Regions from separate parts of the Nitrobacter sp. MLSD-S21 genome, predicted to be linked through region 1. Evidence: riboswitches for the same ligand, from Rfam matches in the RefSeq annotation. Region 1 holds a riboswitch; the other holds the start of a gene.
The links. A riboswitch is a leader RNA that binds a small molecule or an ion and turns the genes downstream of it on or off. The one in region 1 is predicted to bind cobalamin.
Positions count from the first base shown of each region.

Region 2: linked by a shared signal. The riboswitch ahead of AC1RT6_RS00605 (TonB-dependent receptor plug domain-containing protein) and the one ahead of AC1RT6_RS13055 (ribonucleoside-diphosphate reductase subunit alpha) in region 1 are both predicted to bind cobalamin.

Region 1 covers NZ_JBXASZ010000003.1:638,335-645,637, forward strand. The annotation lists gene AC1RT6_RS13050 (epoxyqueuosine reductase QueH) at 36-704, opposite strand; cobalamin riboswitch at 892-1,092, shown strand; gene AC1RT6_RS13055 (ribonucleoside-diphosphate reductase subunit alpha) at 1,210-4,119, shown strand; gene AC1RT6_RS13060 (ribonucleotide-diphosphate reductase subunit beta) at 4,176-5,351, shown strand; gene AC1RT6_RS13065 (MFS transporter) at 5,400-6,608, opposite strand; gene AC1RT6_RS13070 (VOC family protein) at 6,851-7,297, opposite strand.
Region 2 covers NZ_JBXASZ010000001.1:134,634-141,936, forward strand. The annotation lists gene AC1RT6_RS00595 (sensor histidine kinase) at 1-962, shown strand, start outside; gene AC1RT6_RS00600 (peptidoglycan-binding domain-containing protein) at 985-1,548, shown strand; gene AC1RT6_RS00605 (TonB-dependent receptor plug domain-containing protein) at 1,747-3,831, opposite strand; cobalamin riboswitch at 3,945-4,139, opposite strand; gene rpe (ribulose-phosphate 3-epimerase) at 4,365-5,066, opposite strand; gene AC1RT6_RS00615 (P1 family peptidase) at 5,370-6,368, opposite strand; gene AC1RT6_RS00620 (cytochrome c biogenesis CcdA family protein) at 6,518-7,252, shown strand.

The DNA of each region.
Region 1 (7,303 bases):
CACCGTCCACGGGCCGTCAACCGGCACCGCGCATCTTATGTCGGGTCCGAATCCTCGCCGTGCCGGTAGAATTGCGTCCCGATCACGATCGGCGGACGACCCTGATCCCGGCGGTGCTGATTGGTATCGCGCAGCGAATAGACGCAGCCGCAATACTCCTGTTGATAGAATTGCTCGCGCTTGCTGATATCGATCATTCGCTGCGAGCCGCCGCCCTTGCGCCAGTTGAAATCCCAATACGAGAGACCGTCATAACGTCCGGCCGCGCGATGGCCGCAGTCGTTGATCTGCGCCATGTTCTTCCAGCGGGAGATACCGAGCGACGAGGTCATCACCGGGAAACCATGCTCATGCGCATGGAGCGCGGTGCGCTCGAAGCGCATGTCGAAGCACATGGTGCAGCGCGCCCCGCGTTCAGGTTCCCACTCCATCCCCTTGGCACGGGCAAACCAATTGTCCTTATCGTAATCGGCATCGACGAACGGCACGCCGTGCTTCTCCGCGAAGCGGACGTTTTCGTCCTTGCGCAGCAGGTATTCCTTCAGGGGATGGATGTTCGGATTGTAAAAAAAGATCGTGTAATCGATCCCCGATGCGAGCATCGCTTCCATCACTTCGCCCGAGCAGGGCGCGCAACAGGAATGCAGCAACACCTTTTTTTGCCCGTTCGGGGGCGTCAGGTTCGGTCGGACGAATTCGGTCACGGCGGACTCGGCGGTTGAGCGGCGAAACAAACGCCGCGGCAAATCTGCGCAGATAATGGTCTGTATGATCGAAGCGTCAAGAGTTGGACAGAGCGAGGGTTGCACAGCGTTTTTCGCCGAACTGTGAATTACGAGAATTGTGAAGCCGGAGTCGAAACGATCTGTTGACTCGGAATTTGGTGCGGCTACTAGATATGGTGGTCACGGTCTCTCGAGTCGCAACACCGAGAGCTAAAGAGGGAAGCCGGTAGTGCCGGCGCTGCCCCCGCAACTGTTAAGCGGCGAGCCGAAGTCCATTGAGTGTCACTGGGATCGCAAGGCCCTGGGAAGACCGGACGGACGCTGAGACCCCGCAAGCCAGGAAACCTGCCGTGACAGCCGAAACGTTCCCTGGGCGGGGTGTCCCAGCGGGCCGCTTGACGGGAATCGCGGCGTCCGCCGTGGGATTTCCTGCGCGCGTCTCCCGCCTGACCCCGGCTCGCAACAAAACTGGGGTCTTGAGCCGATGTCTCTCGCAACCGAAGCTGCGCGTGCTGTGCGTCCGTCTTTGCCTGCTGCGGCTGCGATGCCGCCCAGCGAACCCGCGTATCAGGTCATTCGGCGCAACGGTTCGGTCTCGCCGTTCGATTCATCGAAGATCGCCGTCGCGCTGACCAAGGCGTTTCTTGCGGTCGAGGGAACCAGCGCCGCCGCCTCGCGCAGGGTCCATGACACCGTCACTGAGTTGACCGGCCAGATCGTCGCCAGCCTGTCGCGGCGGTCCGACGCCGGCCGCACCTTCCACATCGAGGACATCCAGGATCAGGTCGAACTCGCGCTGATGCGGAGCGAGCATCACAAGGTCGCGCGCGCCTATGTGCTCTATCGCGAGGAGCGCGCTCGCGAACGGGCGAAGGCGCAAGGGTCGAAGGCAAAGAAGGGCATCCAGGCAGTGGTGACGCCAGTGCTGCGGATGAAGTTGGCTGACGGATCGATGGTACCTATCGATACCAAACGCCTCGCCGCCGTGGTGGAGGAGGCCTGCGCGGGGCTCGCGGATGTCTCTTCCTCCGCGATTCTGACTGAAACCCATCGCAACCTTTATGACGGCATCAGCGTGGACGAACTGGCGCTGGCGACGATCCTTGCCGCCCGCACGCTGGTCGAAACCGATCCCGATTACGCCAAGGCCAGCGCCCGGCTGCTGCTCGACAAGCTACGCCGCGAGGCTTTGAGCTTTGTCTCGGGACGGTCCGAGCAAGCCACGCAAGCCGAGATGGCAGAGCGCCACGCGGATTACTTCCGCGCTTATGTGCGAACGGGCATCGACAACGAACTGCTCGATCCGGAGATCGGCCGTTTCGACCTCGACCGGCTTGCGGCTGCGATGAAGCCGGAACGCGACCTGCGATTCGACTATCTCGGACTCCAGACGCTCTACGATCGCTACTTCCTGCACGTCCGCGGTGTGCGTTTCGAGCTGCCGCAAGCATTTTTCATGCGCGTCGCCTGCGGCCTCGCGCTGCGCGAGATCGATCGTGAGGAGAAGGCGATCGCGTTCTACGACCTGCTCTCATCGTTCGACTTCATGGCCTCGACGCCGACGCTGTTCAACGCCGGCACGCTGCGCCCGCAGCTCTCGTCCTGCTTTCTCACGACTGTCGCCGACGACCTCGACGGCATCTTCAAGGCGATCAAGGACAATGCGTTGCTTTCCAAGTATGCGGGCGGGCTCGGCAACGACTGGACGCGCGTGCGTGGGCTCGGCGCACATATCAAGGGCACCAACGGCGAAAGCCAGGGCGTGGTGCCGTTCCTGAAAGTCGCGAACGATACCGCGATCGCCGTCAACCAGGGCGGCAAGCGCAAGGGCGCGGTGTGCGCATATCTCGAAACCTGGCACATCGACATCGAGGAATTTCTCGACCTGCGAAAGAACACCGGCGACGACCGTCGCCGCACCCATGACATGAATACGGCGAACTGGGTGCCGGACCTCTTCATGCAGCGCGTCGAAGAAGATGGCGTCTGGACGCTGTTCTCACCCGACGAGACGCCGGACCTGCACGATCTCGCCGGCAAGGCCTTCGCTGAACGCTACGCTCACTATGAAAAGAAGGCTGCGGGCGGCGAGCTACGGGTGACGAAGCAGGTCCGAGCTGTCGACCTGTGGCGGCGTATGCTGACCATGCTGTTCGAGACCGGGCATCCCTGGATCACCTTCAAAGACCCCTGCAACCTGCGCTCACCTCAGCAGCATTGCGGCGTCGTGCATTCCTCAAATCTCTGCACCGAGATCACGCTCAACACCTCAAAAACGGAGATCGCGGTCTGCAATCTCGGCTCCGTCAACCTGATGAACCACCTCAAGGACGGTAAGCTCGACCACGAGCACCTCGCGCGCACGGTCAAGATTGCGATGCGCATGCTCGACAACGTGCTAGACGTGAATTTCTACACCATTCCGGAGGCGCGGACCTCGAACCTGCGGCACAGGCCGGTTGGGCTCGGCGTCATGGGCTTTCAGGATACGCTCAACATCCTGCGCCTGCCTTATGCGTCGGACGACGCCGTGGCCTTCGCAGACGAGAGCATGGAAGCGATCGCCTATTACGCGATTTCCGGGTCGGTCGATCTCGCGGCCGAGCGCGGCCGCTATCCCTCCTATCAAGGATCGCTGTGGTCGAAGGGTATCCTGCCGCTCGATTCCCTCACGCTGGTCGATGAGGCGCGCGGCGTAGCAGTCGAGATCGACCGTTCCAGCCGTCTCGACTGGGCCTCGCTGCGCGAGAGCGTCATGACCATCGGGATGCGCAATTCGAACTGCATGGCGATCGCGCCGACCGCGACGATCTCCAACATCTGCGGGGTGTCGCAGTCGATCGAGCCCGCCTATCAGAACCTCTACGTCAAATCCAACATGTCCGGCGACTTCACGGTAGTGAACGCGCATCTCGTGCGCGATCTCAAGGCACGCGGCCTATGGGACGAGGTGATGATCTCGGATCTCAAGTATTTCGACGGCAGCGTCGGTCAGATCGACCGCGTTCCCGATGATCTCAAGGCACTCTATGCCACCGCCTTCGAGATTGACTCAGGCTGGCTGATCGACGCCGCGTCGCGCCGGCAGAAGTGGATCGACCAGGCGCAGTCGCTCAATCTCTACATTGCCAATCCGAGCGGCAAAAAGCTCGACGCGCTCTATCGCCATGCCTGGAAACGCGGCCTGAAGACGACCTATTACCTGCGCTCGCGGTCGGCGACGCATGTCGAGAAATCCACGCTCAAAGGCACCGACGGCAAGCTCAACGCTGTGTCCGCGGCCGTTTCCGCCGCAGCGCAGGACGGCCATGCGAATGGACACAATCGCTCCGACAACACTGAAGGCTGGAAAGCCTGCCGCATCGAGGATCCCACCTGCGAGGCGTGTCAGTAGCCTCATTTCGTGCTCGCGCGTCGCTTGCACAAAGAAGAAACAATCAGGAACACCCCATGCTCGATTGGTCCGACACCTCTTCTCCCGCACTGGCACGATCCGCTCCGCCGCAGACGCTCGCGCATAACGACGTGACGTCTGATCCATCGCCTTGCGTGACAATGACCGACACCTCTGTCGATGCCACCGGCCTCGGCGAAATCGATCGCGGCGCTGCGCGGGTGCGCGTCGACGACAAGCGGATGATCAACGCCCGCGCCGACGTCAACCAGCTCCTGCCGCTCAAGTACCGATGGGCCTGGGAGAAGTATCTCTCCGGCTGCAATAATCACTGGATGCCGACCGAAGTGTCGATGCAGGCCGACATCGCATTGTGGAAATCGAAGGACGGCCTCACCGATGACGAGCGGCGCATGATCAAGCGCAATCTCGGCTTCTTCGCGGCGTCTGAGTCGCTGGTCGCCAATAACATCGTTCTGGCGATCTACCGCCACCTCACCAATCCCGAATGCCGGCAATATCTGCTTCGCCAGGCCTTCGAGGAAGCCGTCCACACCCACACCTTCCAGTACATCGTCGAAAGTCTTGGTCTCGACGAGGGCGAATTGTTCAACATGTATCGCGAGGTGCCCTCTATCACCGACAAGGCGGCCTGGGCGCTCAAACACACGCAGCATCTCGACGACCCCGGCTTCAAGACCGGCACGCCGGAAGCGGATCAGGCGTTCCTGCGCGACCTCGTCGCGTTCTACGTCGTGTTCGAAGGGATGTGGTTCTATACGGGCTTCGTGCAGATCCTCTCGCTCGGCCGGCGCAACAAGATGGTGGGCATCGCCGAGCAGTATCAATACATCCTGCGCGACGAGTCGATCCACCTGAACTTCGGCATCGACATCATCAACCAGATCAAAATCGAGAACCCGCATCTCTGGAGCAAGCATTTCCAGGAAGAGGTGCGCGCCATGCTGAAGAATGCCGCCGAGCTCGAAGCCGCGTATGGGCGGGACACCATGCCACGCGGGTTCCTTGGCCTGAATGCCGCGCTGTGCGAGACCTACATGCACGTCATCGCCAACCGGCGATGCGCTCAGCTCGGGCTCGCGCCGGTGTTTCCCGAGGCCGACAATCCCTTTCCGTGGATGAGCGAGGCGATGGATCTCAAGAAGGAGAAAAACTTTTTTGAGACCCGCGTCATCGAATACCAGAATGGCGGCGCACTTGCGTGGGATTAACAGGACCGCAGAATGCCGACCGAATAAATCGGAAGCACCACACCTAACTTAAGCCGCCGCCATAGCCTCCCTCCTAGGGAAGAACGGCCGAAAGCTCATCAGGATCAGCATAGCCATCAGGCCCATGCCCCACGAACCGACATACATCAGCGCGTAGCTGCCGAAATGGTCGTAGATCAGCCCGCCCAGCAGCGGGCCGGTCGACATGCCAAGGCTGCCGGCCATCGCGGTGCCGCCGATGATCGTGCCCATCATCTTCAACGGGAAATTCTCCCGGATGATCACGGCATAGAGCGGCATCGTTCCGGCGTAAAGGAAGCCGACCACCACCGCCACGGCGTAGAAACCGCCGAGCTGGTTGACGAAAGCATAGGCGAGTACGCCGAAGGCCTGCGCCATCAGTCCGATCACCAGAACGCGTTGCGCACCGAACCGATCTCCCGCAAGGCCGAACCCGATGCGACCGAACATGCCGGCCAACCCCTCGATGCTGTAGATCGACACCGCAGCAATCATCGGTATGCCGCACGTCACCGCATAGCTCACCGTATGAAAGATCGGGCCTGAGTGAGTGGCGCAGCAGAAGAAGTTCGCCAGCATCAAAATGATGAACTGCGGTGAACTCACCGCTTGCCGGACGGTCATGTTCGATTGCGTCTCACTCATTGTCATCCCGGCCGGTCCGCCCTCCAACGCCGGCGGCCGACGCACGAGCAGTGCGGCGGGAATCATCAGAACCGCGGTGAGAGCAGCGATGATCAGCATCGATGTCCGCCAGTCATGGATCGTGACCAGCCAGGCTGCAAGCGGCGCCATGGTCATCGGCGCCATGCCCATGCCTGCGGAGACCAGCGAGACGGCAAGACCGCGCTGCGTATCGAACCAACCGGTCACGCAAGCCATCATCGGCGCAAGGATGGCGGCGGTTGACGCACCGATCAAAAGACCAAATTGAAATTGAAACGCGATTAGCGATTCCGCCCGGCTGGCGAGCGCCAAGCTCGCCGCCAGCGCGACCGACCCCGTGAGCACCACCGGGCGTGGGCCGAACCTGTCGGAGAGGTTGCCCCACACCATGCTGGCCGCCGCCATGGCGAGGAAACCGATCGTCATCGCCGTGGATATGCCGGTGACGGACCAGCCGGTGTCCTGCGACATCGGCCGCAGGAAGATAGGCAACGAAAACATGGCGCCGATCGCGACGCAGCCCAAGAGGCCGCCCGCCGCAACGATCACCCAGCGATAGTAATGATTCATGGTCCTTGCCCGACGCTCCTGCTCCATCGGGCGGCCTGCCCGCCCGATGTCCCAAGGACGCATCAGCACGGTCGGTGCCGACAGCCGCCTGCTTTTTATTCCTGGTGTTTAGAACCCCGCGCCTGATGGAATCAGACGCGAGGTTCTATAATTTGTTTGACGCGTTTCTTTACGCGAACCGTTATCTGTCCTCGGGGTCAAGCCCGAGAGCATGCTTCGCTCGAAACGCTATAGACATGCGATCAGCCTTGCGGCGGTTTCCAGTCAGCCGATGGAATGACGTTGATCATCCAGGGGATGCCGAACTTGTCGGTCAGCGTGCCGAAGCCGGGCGACCAGAAGGTTTCGGCGAACGGCATGCCTGCTTTGCCGCCTTCGGAGAGCTGATCGAACCAGCGCCGGGCCTCGGCCATGTCATTCGTGTGCAGGGTAACGTCGAAGCCATTCTTGGGTTTGTCGATGTTAGATGCCCATCCGACGTCCATGTCGGCGCCCATCAGCGCCTGATCGCCAACATCGAGCCAGCAATGCATCAGCCAGGTTTTGTACTTCTCGTCCGTGATCGGCATGCCCGGAGGCGCATCGCCGTAGGGCATGGCTGCCTTGATCGTCCCGCCGAGGACTTTGGCGTAGAACTCGAATGCCTCGCGGCACTGGCCCCGGAAGCTAAGGCTGGTCACGATCTTCATGTTGGC
Region 2 (7,303 bases), on a different contig from region 1:
AATCAGAGGCGCGATCTTCGGGGGATTTCATATGGGTGGAAATGCGGTGCCGACCGCTTGAGCCGTCCTCCTTGGCCGAACCCGAAGTCGTCGCGGTGATGCGGGACGTCACCGACCGGAAGCAGCAGGAGCACGCGCTGGATATGGCGCGCACCACGGCCGAACGTGCTGACGCTGCCAAGACACGGTTTCTCGCGACAATGAGCCACGAACTGCGAACGCCGCTCAATGCCATCATCGGATTTTCAGAGATGATCGTTCAGGAAGCGAGGTTGTCGCTCGATGCCACGCGCCGCAAGGAGTATGCCCAGCTCATTAACGACTCCGGCCAGCATCTATTATCGGTGGTCAACAGCATTCTCGATATGTCGAAAATGGAGTCCGGGAATTTCGAGATATTGCCCGAGCCGTTCACGCCGCGCGAGGTGCTGCTCAACGGGAGCAATCTGCTCGCGCTCAAGGCGCGCGACAACGGTATTGAACTGGTCACGCGCGTTCCGGAAAATTTGCCGCAGATGATTGGCGATCCGCGCGCGTTCAAACAAATCGTTCTGAATCTGGTATCGAATGCCATCAAATTCACGGAGCGGGGCGGCCGCGTCACGATCTCGGCCCGCGTCGAAGGATCGCGCATGGCGCTGCGTGTGATGGACAACGGCGTCGGCATCGCGCAGGAAGATCTTAAGAGGATCGGCGACCCCTTCTTCCAGGCGGGGAAGACCTATCAACGACGTCAGGAAGGGACTGGACTTGGATTGTCGATCGTCAAGAGTCTGGTTGTGTTGCACCAGGGCGAGATCGATGTGCAGAGCAAGGTACAAGAGGGGACCACGGTAACCGTCATGTTGCCGCTGATACTCGTGCCCGACGCGGAGTCGTCATCGAATAACATCGCGACGCTGACGCCGGCCTCCCGCTCCGGCAAGCAGGATCAAGATTACCGGGTGAGGAAGAGTGCCTAGAAAAATTGTTGAAGAGGGTGTGATGCGGCCACGCCGCCGCAGCGTGGCAACCAGGAAGAGCGAAGTTGACGAGGAACGCGGTCTCGCGATGCGCGTGCTCCTGCATAGCCCGAAAGATCTGGTTGCCGGGTGCCTGGCTTTTACCGCCATCGGTGCGATCGTCACGAACGCCATGTTCCTGCAGGCCGGCCATCATCCGTCGCCGATATTTGGATCGGCTGTCACCATGCCACTGGTGCAACAGAGCAATCCGCTGCCGCGGCCTCGACCAGTCGAGGCGGATCAGACGGGGACAACAGAACAGCACGCGAGTGCGGGAGAAGCGCCCACCAATCCCGTCAAAACGACTGGGTCGCATAGCGATCCCGTCGCCGATCTTATCAATGCGAATCGCCGCGTCGCCGCCGTGCAGCGGATATTGACGGAATATGGCTATGGTCAATTTAAGCCGACAGGAACGGCCGGGCCCGAAACCCAGGCGGCGATCCGGAAGTTCGAGCAGGCTCGCCGGATGCCGGTGACCGGCCAGATGTCCGATCGTCTCGTGCGCGAGCTCGTTGCCCTGACTGGACGGCCGATCGATTAGACTACAGCGTTTCGAGCGAAGCATATCCTCGGGCTTGACCCGAGGATGAATGACCTGTTCGTGTAAAGAAAGCACGTCAAAACAAAAAGCTAAAGGCCCGGCTTTGATTCATCAAAGCCGGAATAGTTTTAGCGAACCCCTTTGTTGCGTGGACTCCCGCCGCCTTTTCACTTCTCCTCGTCGGGAAGAGGTCGAGAGTTATCGCACCCCGTAACTTGCCACCCGGATGCCGCCAAAAATCGCAAGGCCCGGCGCAAGGAACCCGGTCGGATTTTGGTAGCGGGCATCAAAGAGATTATCGATCCGCCCGAATACCTTGACCTGGTCATTGACGGCATAGTCGCCACGCAAGTTCACCAGCGTATAGCCCGGCGCTACAATTCCGGAGATTGAACCGTCGCGGGTGACATCAATCCAGTCGTTGACGCGGAGCACGGTCGCCGACAGTGTCAATGCATCGAGGGGGAGCCAGGTCGCGGTTGCGCTCCACTTTTCCTTCGGTCGGCGCAGCAGCTGCATGCCGGTGGCGGCATTGACGGCACGGGTGAAGGTGTAATCCGCGCGAATTCCGAAACGCTCGGTGATCTGTGCCGAAACGAAAGTTTCGGTGCCTTCGGTCGTCGCGCTGTTCACGTTCACCAACGATGTGAACGTGGCATTGTAGTCGATCAGGTTGGTGATGTCGTTATGGAAGTAAGTCGAGCCGAACCGCACACGATCGTTGAACAGAGGTTGCTCGAAACCGGCATCGTAGCCGCGGCTATCTTCCGGTTTCAGGTTGCGATTGGCGAAGAAATTGAAGGTTGGAAAGTCCCGGAATAACTGGCTCAGCGAAGGCGCCTTGAATCCCGTGCCGTAACTTGCTTTCAGTTTCGTTTCCGTGATTGGAACAATGATCGCCGGTGCGACCCGGTAGGTCATACGCTCGCCGAACAGGTCGTTGGAATCTTGGCGGACATTCGCAACGAGGAAAAGGCGGTTCGCGAGAGCTGATTGCAACTCGATGAAGCCTGCCTTGTTGCCGTTCTTGGCGGCAAGATCGGTGGTGTCGATGCGATCGGTCTGATGCTCGGCGCCGAAGACCAGATGGTTGTCACGCGCAATTTCGGCCACCGTGCGCCAGTCAAACTTGAGGCGCTCGCCCGTGGTGGTCGTGACCGGACTGCCGGGACCTGCGTCGTAGCCTCTGCTGTTGGTGTAATTGACACCGAAGTAGCTTTGGACGCGCCCATCGAACAGAGACCACACGGCTTCTTCGCGGTTGAAGAGTTGCTGGACGGCGTGTGTGCTCTGGGTGGCGTTGGGCGTGCTTGGAAATCCACCGTCGCCCGTGAACAGCAGCATCGCGTCAGTATAGCGGACCACCGAATTGACGGTCAGATTCTCATTGAGATCGACGCCGAGCTTGGTCGAATAGGTCATGTTGTCATAGTTGTTTCCGATCGCTTGCCGTCCGGGCGGGAGAAGCTCCGGCGGTGTGACAGGAACATCTCCGGCATGGAGATGGGCGACGTTGACCGCGTAGTTGAAGTTCTTTTCGGAGCCGCTCAATCCGAGCGTCTGGTTGAACGTTTTGAACGAGCCGGACTCGATTGACGCGGTGGCGCGCGGCGGACCTTCGCCCTTTTTTGTGATGATGGAGATCACTCCGCCGATTGCGTCGGAACCATAGAGTCCGCTTTGCGGGCCCCGAAGAATTTCCATCTGCTGAATGTCCGCCGCAAGAAGATGCGCATAGTCGAATGCGCCATTCGCGTTGCCGGGATCGCCGATGTCGATTCCGTCGAGGATCACCTTGGTGTGGTTGGCGTTCGTGCCTCGCATGAAAACCGAAGTCTGGGCGCCCGGTCCGCCGGCTTGCAACACATTCAGACCGGGAGCCGTCCTCAGGATATCCGGAACGGTGCGGTACTGCTGGGTCTGTATATCCTTCTCGGTGACGATGGTGATGGAGCTTGCCAATTGCCTTGCAGGCGTCACCACTCCCGTGGGGCTGACCACGGTCGAACCCATCGTGCCCGGAACGGGCGTCTCAGTGACAGGAGGGTGTCGAGGAGCGGAGCGGGCCACACGGCGCGATCGCGACGCCGCGCGGTGAGATGGCGGCCGTGAATCTGTCGTTCTATCCGGCGGCGGCGCGATCCGGATCGGAGGCAGCAGATTGGGAGAGGCGGATTGCTGCGCGCACGAAGGCGTCGTCAGGCCGACCGATCCCAGCGAGGCGAGGACGGTGGAGGCAAGCAGGCTTCTGCGATAAACCCCGGACAAGGAGGAGGCGGACATGGAGGGAACCTCGGCAGGACGTCGGTGGCACGTCACAGCGAACGAGGTTTCACGGGAGCCTATGCCGGCGCCGATGAAGCGGATGTCTGTAGTCCCCGACTGACATCTTCGCGTGTGACCACGGGTTGACGGCAGGTCTCCTGGCTCGCGGGTCGTTACCTGGCGTCGCCTTCCCGGGGCCGAGATATCCCAGTGGCGTGTGACGCAGATTCACCGCTTACAGTTGCGGGGGCAGCCGTGGCGTTAGGATGATCCCGCACCACGTTCCCTTTTGATCTCCCGAGGGAGAACCGTCGCCGATCTGTTTGAGGGGGAACAAAGTCGATGTCAATCGACGGAGCGACTCAGCTACGGCTTTTCCTCGTGGCGTTGCATATCCGCAGCAACAAGTTGCCGCCGGCGAGATCTGCTTTGTCTGCATTCTCGAGGCTGTATGTTGCCGATGCGAGCAAGCCGTCGGGGCAGGCGGACTTGCAACCCTTCCTGCTCCGGGCGCGGGCGAGAACTATACGCTGCCGGTACCGGCGTTTGCGTCAGACCACTTCGCCCCGTGCTGCCGCGGCGGCGCTGCGGATCGCGTCCATGTTCGCCTTGTAGGACTCCATGGTGCCGCCCTTGAACACCGCGGAGCCCGCCACGAAGGCATTGGCGCCGGCGGCGCCAAGTTCGCCCGCAACGTCGGGTCCGACTCCGCCGTCAACCTCGATATCGATCGGCCGTCCAGCGATCATCGTACGCAAATCCCGAATCTTGCCGACCGCCGAGGAGATGAACTTCTGGCCACCGAAACCGGGGTTGACCGACATCACCAGCACCAGATCGACCATGTCGAGCACGTATTCGATGGTGGAGAGCGGCGTCGCGGGATTGAGTGTGACCCCCGCCTTCTTGCCGAGCGCGCGAATGGCCTGCAGCGAGCGGTGCAGGTGCGGCCCCGCTTCGACGTGAACCGTGATGTGATCACAACCGGCCTTGGCGAAGGCTTCGAGGTAAGGATCGCACGGCGAGATCATCAGATGGGCATCGAAGATCTTCTTCGTGTGCGGGCGCATCGCCTTGATGACATCGGGGCCGTAGGAGATGTTCGGCACGAAATGGCCGTCCATCACGTCGAGGTGGATCCAATCGGCACCCCCCTGATCGACGGCGCGAACCTCCTCGCCAAGCTTCGAGAAGTCGGAGGCCAGGATCGACGGTGCGATAACGAGAGGACGCGGCACAAAAGTCTGGGACATGAACGTTTCCGAAAATTTCTGCGGAGCTTGAGAGAGCCCCGCGTAACATGAGCCGCGTCCGGGGGCAATGAGCGGCGTTAGCACCGGGTCGGGGGACGGAACGCGAGCACGAGGATTCTCTTCATGACGTTTCTCCATTGCTGAGATGCGCGACAGTGCGCACGAGGAGTATCCGCCGGTCAGATTGTCTAAATCTATACTTGAAACTAACCTTAAATACACAAAATAATACAATTATTTACACTATACATGAATTACATGCCGTCCTCGGTGGCGGAAAGACCTATGCACGCCAGATTGGAATCATCGATCAAACCGGTCCTTCCATGCCGGCAATGCGTTCAGAAACGGAAGTGCTTTTGCTTCATAGACGCCGCGTGCGATCGCGCGAGCCACCGTGTTGGCTGCGATCATTCCGAGTTCGGTCAATCCGATGAGCGGATCGATTCGCTTGGCTCCGGTGGCGGCAGCGAACACGATATCGCCGTCCAGGGGAGCGTGAACTGGATAAATCGCCCGCGCGAAACCGGTTTGGGCGATGATCGCAAGCCGTCTGGCTTGCGGTTTGGTAAGCACCGCATCGGTGATGACGATGGCGAGCGTCGTGTTTTCGCCAGCGTTTGCTGTCCCGCCGCCCTTCAATCGCATCGCCAGCATCTCCGGCGTGAACGACGGCGGCAACCCGCGTCCGCCGTATTCGTCACCGGATTCAAATGGCGCCGCCCAGAACCAGGGGCCGTCTCCGACTGTGACGCTGCCGACCGCGTTCACCACGGCGAGCGCCGCCACCCGCACGCCACTTGGCGTGGCGGCCGAAGCGGAGCCGACGCCGCCCTTCAAATTGGCGGTCGTAGCGCCGAGCCCGGCACCGGTGCTGCCGAGTGCGAAATCGTTTCCCGCAGCCGCTGCGGCGGCGTAGCCGAGATCGCGATAGGGCGCAAAACGACCCCATTGCTTGTCGCCGCCGTTCAAGAGATCGAACACGACCGCGCCGGGCACAATGGGTATGACCGCGTCGCCGATCGCAAAGCCGCGCCGCTGTTCGGCGAGCCAGGCCTGAACGCCGCCGCCGGCCTCGATCCCGAAAGCGGAGCCGCCTGACAGCGCGAGAGCGTCGATCCGCTCCACCGTATTGACCGGGTCGAGCAGGGTGCTGTCGCGCGTACCCGGGCCCCCGCCACGCACGTCCATCGCCGCGACGACTGGGGTATCGAAAAGCACCGCCGTGACGCCCGACGCCAGCTTCGTGTCGTCTGCGTGGCCGACACGGACCCCGGAAATGTCGGTAAGAAGGTTCTTCATGGTTCGGTCTCGTTTGCGGCGATGGGAAACGGCCGACCGTCAGATGACGGCACGGGCGTGTCGGGGTCAATCGATCACGCCTGATCACAAATGTCGCGGAAGGAAGCGAAGCCCTTGCATCGTGGCGCGATGGTAGGGCAAGTAGCCGCATGATTCACGACGTTTCCTTTCCCGCCGCCATGGTCGCGGGCCTTGTCAGCTTCCTGTCGCCCTGCGTTCTTCCGCTGGTGCCGCCTTATCTGATCTATCTCACCGGCACTACCATCGAACACGTTTCTCACGACGAGACAGTGAAGGCCTCGAAGCGGGCCGTGATGCTCGCCGCGTTGATGTTTGTGTTCGGCTTTTCCACGGTCTTCGTCGCGCTAGGCGCCAGTGCGAGCTTCATCGGCAGCCTGATCCGGGCTTGGTCGGCGCAGTTGTCGATCGTTGCCGGCATCGTCATCATCATCATGGGCCTGCACTTTCTCGGACTGACGCGAATCGGCTTTTTGATGCGCGAAGGACGGCTCACGGCGCCGAAGCCGGTCGGGTTATGGGGCGCCTATGTGATGGGGCTTGCGTTCGCGTTCGGGTGGACGCCGTGCATCGGGCCGATCCTGGCGGCGATCCTGTCGGTGGCGGCGGCAGAGGACACCGTCGTGAAGGGAGCGGGTTTGCTTGCGGTGTATTCGGCTGGGCTCGGCCTTCCGTTTCTGCTGGCGGCATTCATGGTTGAACAGTTTTCTTCGCTGCTCAATCGGATGAAACGTCATCTCGCTAAGATAGAGCGTGGAATTGGCGTACTCATGGTGCTGACCGGCATCGCGTTTCTCACCGGAACGATCTCCAACGCTAGTATCTGGCTGCTGGAGACCTTTCCGGCGTTGCAGAATTTCGGATGATTGGACGAGACACCTGGCTTTACTCTCGCTCGGTAGGATGACGCGCGCAGT